DNA from 3 places in the Mesorhizobium sp. B4-1-1 genome. Region 3 is predicted to be linked to each of the others. Evidence: predicted binding sites of a transcription regulator. Region 3 holds the regulator's gene; each other region holds the start of a gene.

Region 1 (4,053 bases), on a different contig from region 3:
TCGGGCTTGACCCGAGGATGACGAAGTGATGGGCGTTCTGACCAATCTCCAAGGTATGCGACCTTGCCAGCGAAAGAAGAATCGCTCGTTCCAACGTCGGCGTCGAGCGACTACTCGTCGCCTTCGACGACGCGCAGCCTGAGTTGGCCGGTCTTGGAATCGGCCACGCGCGCCCCGGCCTCGACCTTGGCCGGCCCGTTGCGCGGCGGCTCGGCCTCGCCCTCGGCAAACTCCAGCGCCTCGATCTTCTGGCCGCGCTTGGTCACTTTCGACGTCGACACCAGGATGTCGTCGATGTCCTTGGTCGCCTGGCCGAAATGCGTCTGCAGCCGGCGCACCCGCTCGTCGACCCGCGCCACATCCTCCATCAGCCGGATGACCTCGCCCTGGATCAGATGCGCCTGCTCGCGCATGCGGGCATCCTTCAGGATCGACTGGATGACCTGGATCGACAGCATCAGCAGCGAGGGCGAGACGATGACGACGCGGGCGCGATGCGCCTTCTGAACCACCGCCTCGAAATTCTCGTGGATTTCGGCGAACACCGATTCCGACGGCACGAACATGAAGGCAGTGTCCTGCGTCTCGCCCTGGATCAGGTATTTTTCGGCGATATCGCGGATATGCACCTCGATGTCGCGCCGAAAAGCCTGCGCCGCCGCCTTCTGCATGTCCGCGCCCTCGGCGGCACGGATGGCGCTCCAGGCTTCGAGCGGGAACTTGGCGTCGACGGCCAGCATCGGCGCGCCGTTGGGCATCCGCACCAGGCAATCGGGCCGGCTGCCATTGCTCAGACTGGCCTGGAACTCGTAGGCGCCGTGCGGCAGGCCGTCGGCGACGATCGCCTCCATGCGCGACTGGCCGAAGGCGCCGCGCGTCTGCTTGTTGGAGAGGATCGCCTGCAACTGCACGACCTGGCCGGCCAAGGACTGGATGTTGCCTTGCGCGGTGTCGATCACCGCCAGCCGCTCTTGCAGCTTGGCCAGGCTCTCATGCGTCGACTTGGTCTGCTCGGCCATGGTCTGGCCGAGACGCCCGGTCATGGCGTCGAGCCGTTGTCCGAGCGACTGGGTGAGCTCGGCCTGCCTCGCCCCAAAAACTTCGGCGATCGCGCCCATGCGCCCCTGCATTTCGGCCTGCGCCTGCATAATGTCGGCCATCCTCGCCTCGGCATCGCGGGCATGGTCGGCGGCTTCGGCGGCCGCCACCGCGCGCGCACCGGCCGCGCGCCACAAGGCGACCACGAGCGCCACGAACAGCGCAAGCAGAAGGATTGCGCCGAAAGCCAGCGCCTGGCCAAGCGTGATGGTCGTGGCGCCAAGCCGCGCGATGGGCTCGGAAAGCATGGAGGTCATGTCGTTCATTTGGGCAGCATAACCGATTCGGCCTTCTGGCACAGATCAAAACGTGAACAAGCCAAAGATGCCCCGGTTGACGCTTTTCGAGCGAGGTCTTAGGTGAGACGCCATGTCGATCAAGCCTCTCATCATCCTTCCCGATCCTGTCCTTCGCCAGGTTTCCGAGCCGGTCGAGCGCGTCGATGCCGATTTGCGCAGGCTGGCCGACGACATGCTCGACACCATGTATGACGCGCCGGGCATCGGCCTTGCGGCGATCCAGGTCGGCGAGCCGCGGCGGCTGCTGGTCATCGACCTCGCCAAGGAAGGCGAGCCGCCGGAGCCGCATGTTTTCATCAATCCGGAAGTGCTCGAAAGTTCCGACCAGCGTTCCGTCTATGAGGAAGGCTGCCTGTCGATCCCAGACTATTATGCCGAGGTCGAGCGCCCGGCCTCGGTGCGGGTGAAGTATCTCGACCGCGACGGCAAGTTGCAGGAGATGCAGGCGGAAGGCCTGATGGCCACCTGCCTGCAGCACGAGATCGACCATCTCAACGGCGTGCTGTTCATCGACCACATCTCGAAGCTGAAGCGCGACATGGTGGTGAGGAAGTTCAAGAAGCTCGCCAAGGACAAGGTGCCGGGCAAGATGGTGGGCTAGGGGCGGTCTGGACCGCGCGAGCACCTGGAACTGCCACGAGACAGGATCGCAGGACGTCATGCCGCTTCGCGTCATCTTCATGGGCACGCCGGATTTTTCCGTGCCGACCTTGCGCGCCATCGCCGAGGCCGGCCACCAGATCGCGGCCGTCTACACGCAGCCGCCGCGCGCCGCCGGCCGGCGCGGGCTGGAATTGACGCCCTCGCCGGTGCAGCGCGAGGCCGAGCGGCTAGGGCTCGAAATGCGCACGCCGACATCGCTGAAAGGCGAGGCCGAGCAGCAGGCCTTCGCCGCCTTGCGGGCCGATGTCGCGGTCGTCGTCGCCTACGGATTGCTGTTGCCGAAAGCCGTTTTGGGCGCACCGAGGCTGGGTTGTCTGAACGGCCACGCCTCGCTTTTGCCACGCTGGCGTGGTGCTGCTCCCATCCAGCGCGCGATCATGGCCGGCGATGCGGAGACCGGCATGATGATCATGCGCATGGAAGAAGGTTTGGACACCGGGCCGGTGGCAATGGTTGAAAAAGTGGCCATCGCACCCAATATGACGGCCGGCGAATTGCACGACCTCCTGATGGTTCAGGGCGCTTCGCTGATGGTTGAGGCGCTCGCCCAGTTGGGGATAAATTGTCTGACATTTACCCAACAGGCGACGGCAGGGGTGACCTACGCCCGAAAGATCGATAAATCGGAGACGCGCGTAGACTGGACGCGGCCTTCTGGCGAAGTCCACGATCACATTCGCGGCCTCTCGCCCTTTCCGGGCGCGTGGTGCGAGGTCGAAATTGGCGGCCGCATGGAGCGGCTGAAACTGCTTCGCTCGACGCTCTCGGAAGGCGTCGGCGAGTCGGGAGGAATTCTCGATGACCGGCTGACGGTCGCCTGCGGGACAGGCGCGGTCCGCCTGGTCGAAGTTCAACGGGCGGGCGGAAAGCCTGCCGCCGCGCAGGAGTTTTTGCGCGGAGCCAAGATCGAAAAAGGAACGAAACTCACATGAGCATGATGTCGATACGCGCGGCGACGCCGCGGGATCGCGAGGCGATCCGCCTCGTCGAAGAGCATGCCTTTGGCCAGCAGGCGGAAGCCGGCCTGGTCGATGCCCTTGTCACCGGCGGCGATGCCGTCGTCGAGTTGGTTGCCGAGGAAGACGGCCAGGTCGTCGGCCATATTCTTTTCTCGCGGCTTTTCGTGCAGAACGGCGCCAAGCAGTTCGCCGCTGTCGCGCTGGCGCCGCTGGCGGTCGAGCCTTCTTTCCACGGCACTGGTATCGGCGGCGCGCTGATCCGCGAGGCGCATGTCCGCCTCAAGGAAGCCGGCGAGACGCTGGCCGTGGTTCTGGGCGATCCGGTCTATTACGGCCGCTTCGGCTACAGCCATGCCCGCGCCGCAGGATTCGAGAGCGAGTACCAGGGCGAGGCGCTGCAGGCGCTGGCCTGGGGCGACGCGCCCGAGACCGGCAAGCTGGTCTACGCTTCAGCCTTCACCGCTTTAGCCGCCTAGGTCAAGGCGAAAGCACAGCTGGCATGCCGCGTTTTCGGCTCGATATCGAATATGACGGCAGCCAGTTCGCCGGCTGGCAGCATCAGGCCGACCAGCCCTCGGTGCAGCAGGCGATCGAGCAGGCGATCGAAAAGTTCTGCGGCGAGGCCGTGAGAATACGTGCCGCCGGCCGCACCGATGCCGGCGTGCACGCCACTGCCCAGGTGGCGCATGTCGACCTGGCCAAAGCGTGGTCGGGCGACAAGGTGCGCGATGCGGTGAACGCCCATCTGCAGGCGGCCGGCGCGCGCGTCGCCGTCCTGAAAGCGGCCGTCGTCGCCGATGGTTTCGACGCGCGCTTTTCGGCCACCGGCCGGCACTATCTCTATCGCATCCTTAATCGCCGGGCGCCGGCGGCGCTGGAAAAGGGCAAGGTCTGGTGGGTGCCGAAGTGCCTCGACGCCGAGGCCATGCATGAGGCTGCCAAGGTGCTCCTCGGTCGGCACGACTTCACCACCTTCCGCTCCACCCAGTGCCAGGCCGAAAGCCCGGTCCGCACGCTTGCACAGCTGGATGTCA
Region 2 (4,053 bases), on a different contig from region 3:
CCAGCCTTGTCAGCGCCTCGTCGGCGATCTTCCTGTCGACATGGCCGTCCCCGGCGACGCTGGCGAAATCGCGCACCCGGCGCAGCAGCCGGCCGGCGATGCGCGGCGTGCCGCGCGCGCGACGCGCGATCTCCAGCGCGCCATCGTCGCCAAGCGGCATCGACAGGATGCGGGCGCCGCGCCGCACGATCTGCTCCAGCTCCTCGACCGTATAGAAATTGAGCCGGACGGGAATGCCGAAACGATCGCGCAGCGGATTGGTCAGGAGCCCAAGCCGGGTCGTCGCCGCGACCAGCGTGAAACGGGCAAGGTCGATCTTGACCGAGCGCGCCGCCGGCCCCTCGCCGATGATCAGGTCGAGCTGGAAATCCTCCATGGCCGGATAGAGGATTTCCTCGACCGCCGGATTGAGCCGGTGGATCTCGTCGATGAAGAGCACGTCGCGCTCCTCGAGATTGGTGAGCAGCGCCGCCAGATCGCCGGCCTTGGCGATGACCGGGCCGGAGGTCGAGCGGAAATTGACGCCGAGCTCGCGCGCCATGATCTGCGCCAGGGTCGTCTTGCCGAGCCCCGGCGGACCGACGAACAGCACATGGTCGAGCGCCTCGCCGCGGCCCTTGGCGGCATCGATGAAGACCTTGAGATTGGCGCGCACCGCCGCCTGGCCGACGAACTCTTCGAGCGACTGCGGCCGCAAGGTCTGGTCGGCATCCTCACCGCGCTTGTCGGGGGCAATGAGGCGGGGCGAAAGGCTCATGCCGCCTTCCTTGCATAGGACCGACAATGGAACAAGCGCCGCCTCACCGCGCCAGTTCCTTAAGGCCGAAGCGGATCAGCTTGGACGCATCCGCGCCCTCGCCGGCCGATTTCAGCGCTGCCGCGACCGCGTTCGCAGCGATATCGCGCGAATAGCCGAGATTGACCAGCGCCGAGACAGCGTCGGTGATCGGTGCCGCCGCGACACCTTCGCCGAGTTCCTGCTTGAGGCCGATCGTGCCGCTAGCCGCGCCCGCATAGGCCGGCGCCTTGGTGCGCAATTCGGTGACGATGCGTTCCGCCACTTTCTTGCCGACGCCGGGGGCGCGGGAAACCATGGCGATGTCGCGCAGCGCGATCGCATTGGCGAGTTCGGCCGGCGCCAGCGTCGACAGCACCGCCAGCGCCACCTTGGCGCCGACGCCCTGCACATTGTTCATCAAAAGCCGGAACCACTCGCGCTCCAGCGCCGACTGGAAGCCGTAGAGCCGGATCATGTCCTCGCGCACATAGGTCTCGATGAACAGCACCACCGCCTCGCCGGGCGATGGCAGCGACGCCAGCGTGCGCGCCGAGCAATGCGCGACATAGCCTACGCCGTGCACGTCGACCAGGCAGGAGTCCTCGTCGATCTCGTCCAGCGTGCCTTTCAGCTTGCCGATCATGATTGTCCCCTCACGCCAGCGCTGCCATCCGGTAGGCGACGCTTTGGCGGTGATGCGCATGGCAGATGGCGATGGCCAAAGCGTCGGCAGCATCGTCGGTATCGAAGATCGCCTTCGGCATCAGCACCTTGACCATCATATGGATTTGCTTCTTCTCGCCGTGGCCGACGCCGATAACCGCCTTCTTGACGGCATTGGGGGCATATTCGGCGACCACCAGCCCGGCACGCGCCGGCACCAGCATGGCAATACCGCGCGCCTGGCCGAGCTTCAGCGTCGCCGTGGCATCCTTGTTGACGAAAGTCTGCTCGACCGCTGCCTCATGCGGCATGGCTTGGTGCAGGACCTCGGCCAAACCGTCATGCAGCTGGCAGAGCCTTGTCGCCAACGACTCCTTTTCGTCGGACCTCACCGTGCCGGACGCGACGAAGCGCAGCGAATTGCCCACGCTGTCGATAATACCCCAACCGGTGCGCCTCAGCCCCGGATCGATGCCGATGATGCGAATCGCTTCCCCCATGCGCTAAGTCTAGCCGTGGCGGCAAGCGATGCCAGCAAAATGTGAACAAACCAGAAACAATCGCGATCCTAAGAACGCATTCGAAATCCCATCAAGCTGCCGTTCACGGGCTGGCAGGCCCGAAATGCCGGACCTAATGCGTGTCGCGCAAAGTGCGCAGTGGTTTTGCGATAGCGACATGCATGAAAACAAAGCCTTTAGTTCGTCACGCGACGGATGGTTTTCGACAGCCGCGTGAGAAATGCCGGCCTCGACGACGCGACCAGCTTCCATGCCAGGACTGCATTTCCCATGCGCCGCGGCAGGAGCCCGATGCAGAGGAACCAGGCTGCCAGCGCGGCCCGCCGCCGCCAGGATGCGTCCATTTCCAGACTGGCGGCGGCGCCCGCTTTTGCCAGCCCCAGCCGGGAGTCGGTCGTGACCGGATGCCGGGGCTCGTCGACGCAAAGCGAGGCCAGTCGCTCTTCCAGATGAACCGGATCGCGAAGGCCGGCATCCGGCGGTACGGTCAGACCGATCTCGGCCGCTCGGTCGGACAAGGCTTCAAGGCGCCGGAAGTCATGCGCCACGCGCCAGCGCGCCCGCTCGGCAAGCTTTTCGGCAAAGACCGAATGGTTGGAACCGTGGATGCGGTAGGCGCCAAGGCAGGTGTCGATGGATTTCACGTCCCCGTGCAGTGGCGCGAGCGTTGCGAGATAGCCATCGGCGCCTTGCCGGAAATCGCTTTCGGGCATGGGCATTATCGGGTCCAGCGCCTCACGGTCGAACGCCAGCCCGCTCGTCACCGTCGTACGGTAGCGCCCCTTGCGCAACAATTCCGGGACGACGTCGCCCGAGTCGAACGGCTGTTCCGGGGGCGGAAAGACATCCTTGATATGTTGGTCCTCATCGACGAGATGCAATCTGAATTGCGCCTGGGCGACATCCGCGTCCCACTCGTCCAGGACCTCGGAGACGGCGTTCGGATAGAGATAATCGTCGGCGTCGAGGAAAAGAACGATCTCCCCGGTGCTCGCCTCGAACCCCGTATTGAACGCAGCGGCATGTCCGCCATTCCTGCGCCTGAGGCACGAGCGGATCTTGTCGCCGTAGGATTCGATGACGGCCACCGACGCGTCCGTCGAGGCGTCGTCGACGACCACGACCTCGACATTTTGGTGGTCCTGCTCCAACGCGCTGTCGATGGCGCGTCCAAGAAACTGTCCGTAGTTGTAATTGGGGATGATGATCGATACCGGGATGCGGTCCAATGGCGAATGCACGGATCAAGCCTCGCAATCTGCTTTGGTCACAGTGACGGTGATTTTCTTGCAAAACCGGCTCGGGTCGACCCGGCTGCGGCGAACGGCTCCAACTAGGGGCCCATCGCTTCAAGACAAGGGCAATATTTCTCGCGAAGGCCGGCATGGCCTTCGATGCAACGACGGTTGCCGCAGTATCGAAGAGCAGTCGGGGTCGCAGGCGCTCGACTTGCGGCCACGATCGCGGCTCGCCAGATCGCGCCTCGATTGAACGACGTGGTTCCCGCTTCCCGCGGGCCGCTGTCGCGGCGTTTGTTGCAAACGCGGTTTCAGCCGCGCGCGAAAGCCGTATTCAAGAGACTGATCTGGTCGGAAACCGGGTTGGCCCGCCGGCTGGGGACATGCGTGTCGTTGATGACGCCGCCATAGATTTCCTCGTCCATGCGCCGCACCAGCGCCTGCAGGCGCAACGAGCGCGTCACGAGGTCCAGAAAATCCTTGGGCAGTTCGTTCCAGCCAAGCGCCTCGTCATGCGCGGAGGCGGTGTCGAGCCGCACCTTGGATTTCTCCGAGGCCACCTGGTCGCGCGTCATCTCGCCGGAATTCGCCGCCCGCTGCAAAAGCAACCAGGAGGCGACCTGCATGAGCCTTGTGGTCAGCCGCATCGACTCGGCCGCATAGAGCGTCGCCGCCGTGCGCGACAATTTCTTGGCTTCGAGCCTGCCCTTGCCATCGAGATATTCGGCGGCCTGCTCGACCAGCCCCATGCCTTCCTGGTAGAGCGGCTTGAAGGATTGGGAGAAAACCCGGCGCTCCGCCAATTTGATGGTTTTCGCGCTGCCCTTCGAAGGCTCGTTCATCGATACGCCCC
Region 3 (4,053 bases):
CGATGCTGACCGGCTATGCCAAGCTGTTGCCGCCGACCGGCCCGGTTCGGCCGGACAGCTACGACTTTTCATTCGACAGCTATTTTGCCGGGATTGGCGGCAGCGGCTTTTTCCTGGGTGATCCAAAGCTGATTGCGCCAGCGGAAGCGCCCTTTGGCGCGCGCGTCGCATCGGCAGTGGAAAACGCGCGCGAAGGGATCGCCGATCACATCAGGAGCGCCATCGGCGGATCCGAAGGCGAGATCGCAGCCGCACTGATCGTCGGCGTCCGCGCCGGCATTCCGGAAGCCATCAACGAGTCGATGCGACGGACCGGCATCTACCACATCATCTCGATCTCCGGGCTGCATATGGCGCTGGTCGCCGGCACGATCATGGTCCTTTTGCGCGGCGCCTTCGCGCTGTTTCCGGATTTCTCGTCGCGCCGGCCAGTGAAGAAATATGCCGCTGCAATCGCGCTGTTCTCGATCGCCGCCTACCTCGTGATCTCCGGCATCGTGGTGGCGGCCGAGCGGAGTTTCATCATGCTGGCCGTGATGCTCGCCGCCGTGCTCTTCGACCGCGCGGCGCTCACCATGCGCAACCTGGCGATCTCGGCCATCGCCGTCATCCTTGTCTCGCCGCATGAAGTGGTCGGCCCGAGCTTCCAGATGTCCTTCGCCGCCACCGCCGCGCTGGTCGGCGCCTATGCCGGTTTTGCCGACTATCGCGCCGGCAAAACGACCGCGCCGCCGGCAAAGCGTTCGTTTCTCGGCTTCGTGTCGCGAAAAGTGGCGGTTGGAGTGGGCGGCGCCGCTATAACGTCGCTCATCGCGGGCAGCGCGACATTGTTGTTTGCGATCTGGCACTTCCAGCGCGTGTCGCCGCTCAGCCTGCTGGCCAATCTGGCGGTCATGCCGATCGTTTCGTTGATCGTCATGCCGTTTGCTGTGTTGAGCGCGCTGGCCATGCCCTTCGGCTTCGACGGCCCATTCCTTTATGTGATGGGCCAGGGCCTGACGGCGATGATCGCCATCTCGGCGTGGATCTCCGAGCGCTCACCGGTCGATGCCGTCGGGCTGATCTCGATCCAGTCGGTGCTGCTGGCCACGGTCGCGCTGGTCATCGCGACGATGGCCACCACCTGGCTGAGGCTTGCCGCCATACCCTTCGCGCTCGCCGCGCTGCTGGCCATTCCCCATGCCCGCGCCCCGGATGTGCTTGTCTCGGAGGACGCGCATCTGGTGGCGATGCCGATCGGCGGCGGCGAGCTTGCCATCAACCGCACGCGCTCCAACGAGTTCACCACCGACAACTGGAAACGGGCGCTGAAAGCCGAGGAAATCGTACCGCCGGAGACGTTCGCCAAAGACGCCATGGACATCGCCGATCCCGTCCACCTGCCGCCCGGCTCGCCGTTCTATTGCACCGGCGACCTCTGCATCGGCCGGCATCCTTCCGGCGCCATCGTCGCGCTCGCCGAGAATCGCGCCAGCGCCCGGCCTGCTTGCGGTTTCGCCGACCTCATCGTCATCGACGACGCCACGGCCTACAACCCATGCCGCGATCCGCGCGTGCTTGTCGTCACCAAGCGGCAGCTGGCACGCGACGGCAGCGCCGCCATCTTCTTCGATCCGCAATCGGCAACCGCGCGGCCAACTGTTCGCTACGCGGTCGAAGAACCGTACCGGCCCTGGCACGAGCAGCGGAAATACGCGCGTGAGGCGAGGGGGCTGCCGCCCTATCAACGACCGGAAAAGCCGGCGGTCGCGCCGCAGCCTACAGAATAGATGGCACGCAGTTCCGGCGAAGACCGCCGCGCGGTTCTGCTCAGTAACGGCGGATGAGTCCGACGAGCTTACCCTGAACCTTGACCCGGTCCGGTCCGAAGATACGGGTCTCGTACGCCGGGTTGGCGGCCTCGAGCGCGATCGAGGCACCCTTGCGACGAAACCGCTTCAGGGTCGCTTCCTCGTCGTCGACCAGCGCCACCACGATCTCGCCCGGACTTGCCGTATTGGCGTTGCGGATTATGACGGTATCGCCGTCGAAGATACCGGCCTCGATCATCGAGTCGCCCTTGACCTCCAGCGCATAATGCTCGCCGCCCATGATCATGTCCGGCGGCACCGAGATCGAATGCGTCTGGTGCTGGATGGCGTCTATCGGCACGCCGGCGGCGATGCGACCCATCACGGGAATGGATACGGCCGAAACAGCGTCGTCGTCATTGCTGGGTGTCGGCGTGCGCGAGGGCGTGGCCGGCTTGACCTGGCGGCCGAGATTGCCCTGGCCGCCCTGGATGACGCTCGGCGAAAACTTTCTCGCTGCATTCAGGCCGGGCGCGATCGAGTCGGGCAGCCGCAGCACTTCAAGCGCGCGCGCACGGTTCGGCAGCCGGCGAATGAAGCCGCGTTCTTCCAGCGCCGTGATCAGCCGATGGATGCCCGATTTGGAGGCCAGGTCGAGCGCTTCCTTCATCTCGTCGAAAGACGGCGGAATCCCGCTCTCCTTGAGGCGTTCATGGATGAACATCAGCAGTTCATGTTGTTTGCGCGTCAGCATGGCGGCCCCTTGGTTCTGAAACCAGAATCAGAAAAACAAACCCAGAACAAACACTATCTGTTCCAGTTGTGTTCCGCAACCGTTTAAAGTTTAGTGAATTTGTTGAGATTTCGGAAACAATGTTGCATCCAAGCGATACTCGGCCGAGCCAGGTCGGCGGTGTCATTGATTCCGCTCGATTTTGCAGCCCTCCTCAAGCTGCAGCGCGGTCCACCACCGCCACAAAGGCGGGGGCGGGATCGCTTCGGCTTTGCGCGAATGTGCTTCACCGTGAACGAAACGGACCCAAAATGCCAACTTCGGCAATGATTCCGATCCATGGTCTTCGCCGTCTATGGACCAGCTAACATGGCGCAGAAGGTTCTTGCCGTGGCATGGACGGTGGTGAGACAACCGCCCTTGGCCAACCGCGTGAGGCGCCATGCCGAAATGGAGGCGGCAGCATGATGGGGGGAATTCCTGATCTCGCCGAGATCGAGGCGATGGATGCCGCGGATCCGCTGCGCGCCCTGCGCGATCGCTTCGTCCTGCCGGAGGGGGTGATCTACCTCGATGGGAATTCGTTGGGAGCGGCCTCGCACGCCGCATTCGACGAGTTGCGCAAGGCAGCCGCCGAGGAGTGGGCGCATGACCTCATTCGTGCCTGGAACAAGGATGGATGGTTCGACATGCCGGTCGAGCTGGGCGACCGGCTCGGGCGCCTGATCGGCGCGGCGCCGGGCCAGACCGTGGTCTGCGACACCACGTCGATCAACATCTACAAAGTGCTGCACGCGGCGATGGCGATGCGGCCGGACCGAACCGTGATCGTTGCCGAGGGCGACAGTTTTCCGACCGATATCTATATGGCCGAAGGGGTGGCCTCGACCGGAAAGAACGCTGTCCTGCGCCTGGCTGGCGTGGACGCGCCGACCATCGAGGAACTGATCGACGAACGCGTCGCGGTGGTGTTGGTCAACCACGTCAATTACAAGTCCGGCGAGTTGCGCGACATGGCGGCGCTTACGCGCATGGCGCATGACGCCGGTGCGCTGATCGTATGGGATCTCTGCCACAGCGCGGGCGCCATGCCGGTAGAACTTGACAGGGCAAGCGCCGATTTCGCCGTCGGCTGCACCTATAAATATCTCAATGGCGGGCCGGGTTCTCCTGCTTTCATCTATGCGGCCGAGCGGCATCTTGCCGATGTGCGGCAGCCGCTCAGCGGGTGGTGGAGCCATGCACGGCCGTTCGCCTTCGAGCAAGCCTATGCGCCAGGCACCGGCATCCGCCGATTTCTGTGCGGCACGCAGCCGGTCTTGTCGATGCGGACGCTGAAAGGCGCGCTCGACATCTGGAACGGCGTTGACCTGGCGACGGTGCGGAGGAAGAGCATTGCGCTGGCCGATCTGTTCATCGAACTCGTCGAAGCACGGTGCGGCGGTTACGATCTTACGCTGGAAAGCACCCGCGACGGCGCCAAACGCGGCAGCCAGATTTCCTTCATTCACCTGCATGGCTACCAGATCA

The links. Region 3 encodes LexA, which represses DNA repair genes until DNA is damaged. Its sites were predicted from a motif close to TGTTCNNNNTGTGTTCNG; they were not measured.
Region 1: the regulator LexA is predicted to act here: its motif matches at 1,397-1,414, upstream of FJW10_RS18325 (DNA recombination protein RmuC).
Region 2: the regulator LexA is predicted to act here: its motif matches at 1,983-2,000, upstream of ruvC (crossover junction endodeoxyribonuclease RuvC).

What each region holds. Positions count from the first base shown of each region.
Region 1 is NZ_VFTH01000012.1:147,972-152,024, reverse strand. Features, by position in the region: gene FJW10_RS18325 (DNA recombination protein RmuC) at 111-1,364, opposite strand; gene def (peptide deformylase) at 1,468-1,998, shown strand; gene fmt (methionyl-tRNA formyltransferase) at 2,057-2,992, shown strand; gene FJW10_RS18310 (N-acetyltransferase) at 2,989-3,495, shown strand; gene truA (tRNA pseudouridine(38-40) synthase TruA) at 3,519-4,053, shown strand, end outside.
Region 2 is NZ_VFTH01000017.1:66,059-70,111, reverse strand. Features, by position in the region: gene ruvB (Holliday junction branch migration DNA helicase RuvB) at 1-757, opposite strand, end outside; gene ruvA (Holliday junction branch migration protein RuvA) at 801-1,421, opposite strand; gene ruvC (crossover junction endodeoxyribonuclease RuvC) at 1,432-1,941, opposite strand; gene FJW10_RS22215 (glycosyltransferase family 2 protein) at 2,139-3,203, opposite strand; gene FJW10_RS22210 (DUF1465 family protein) at 3,512-4,042, opposite strand.
Region 3 is NZ_VFTH01000001.1:53,389-57,441, reverse strand. Features, by position in the region: gene FJW10_RS00275 (ComEC/Rec2 family competence protein) at 1-1,769, shown strand, start outside; gene lexA (transcriptional repressor LexA) at 1,810-2,544, opposite strand; gene kynU (kynureninase) at 2,991-4,053, shown strand, end outside.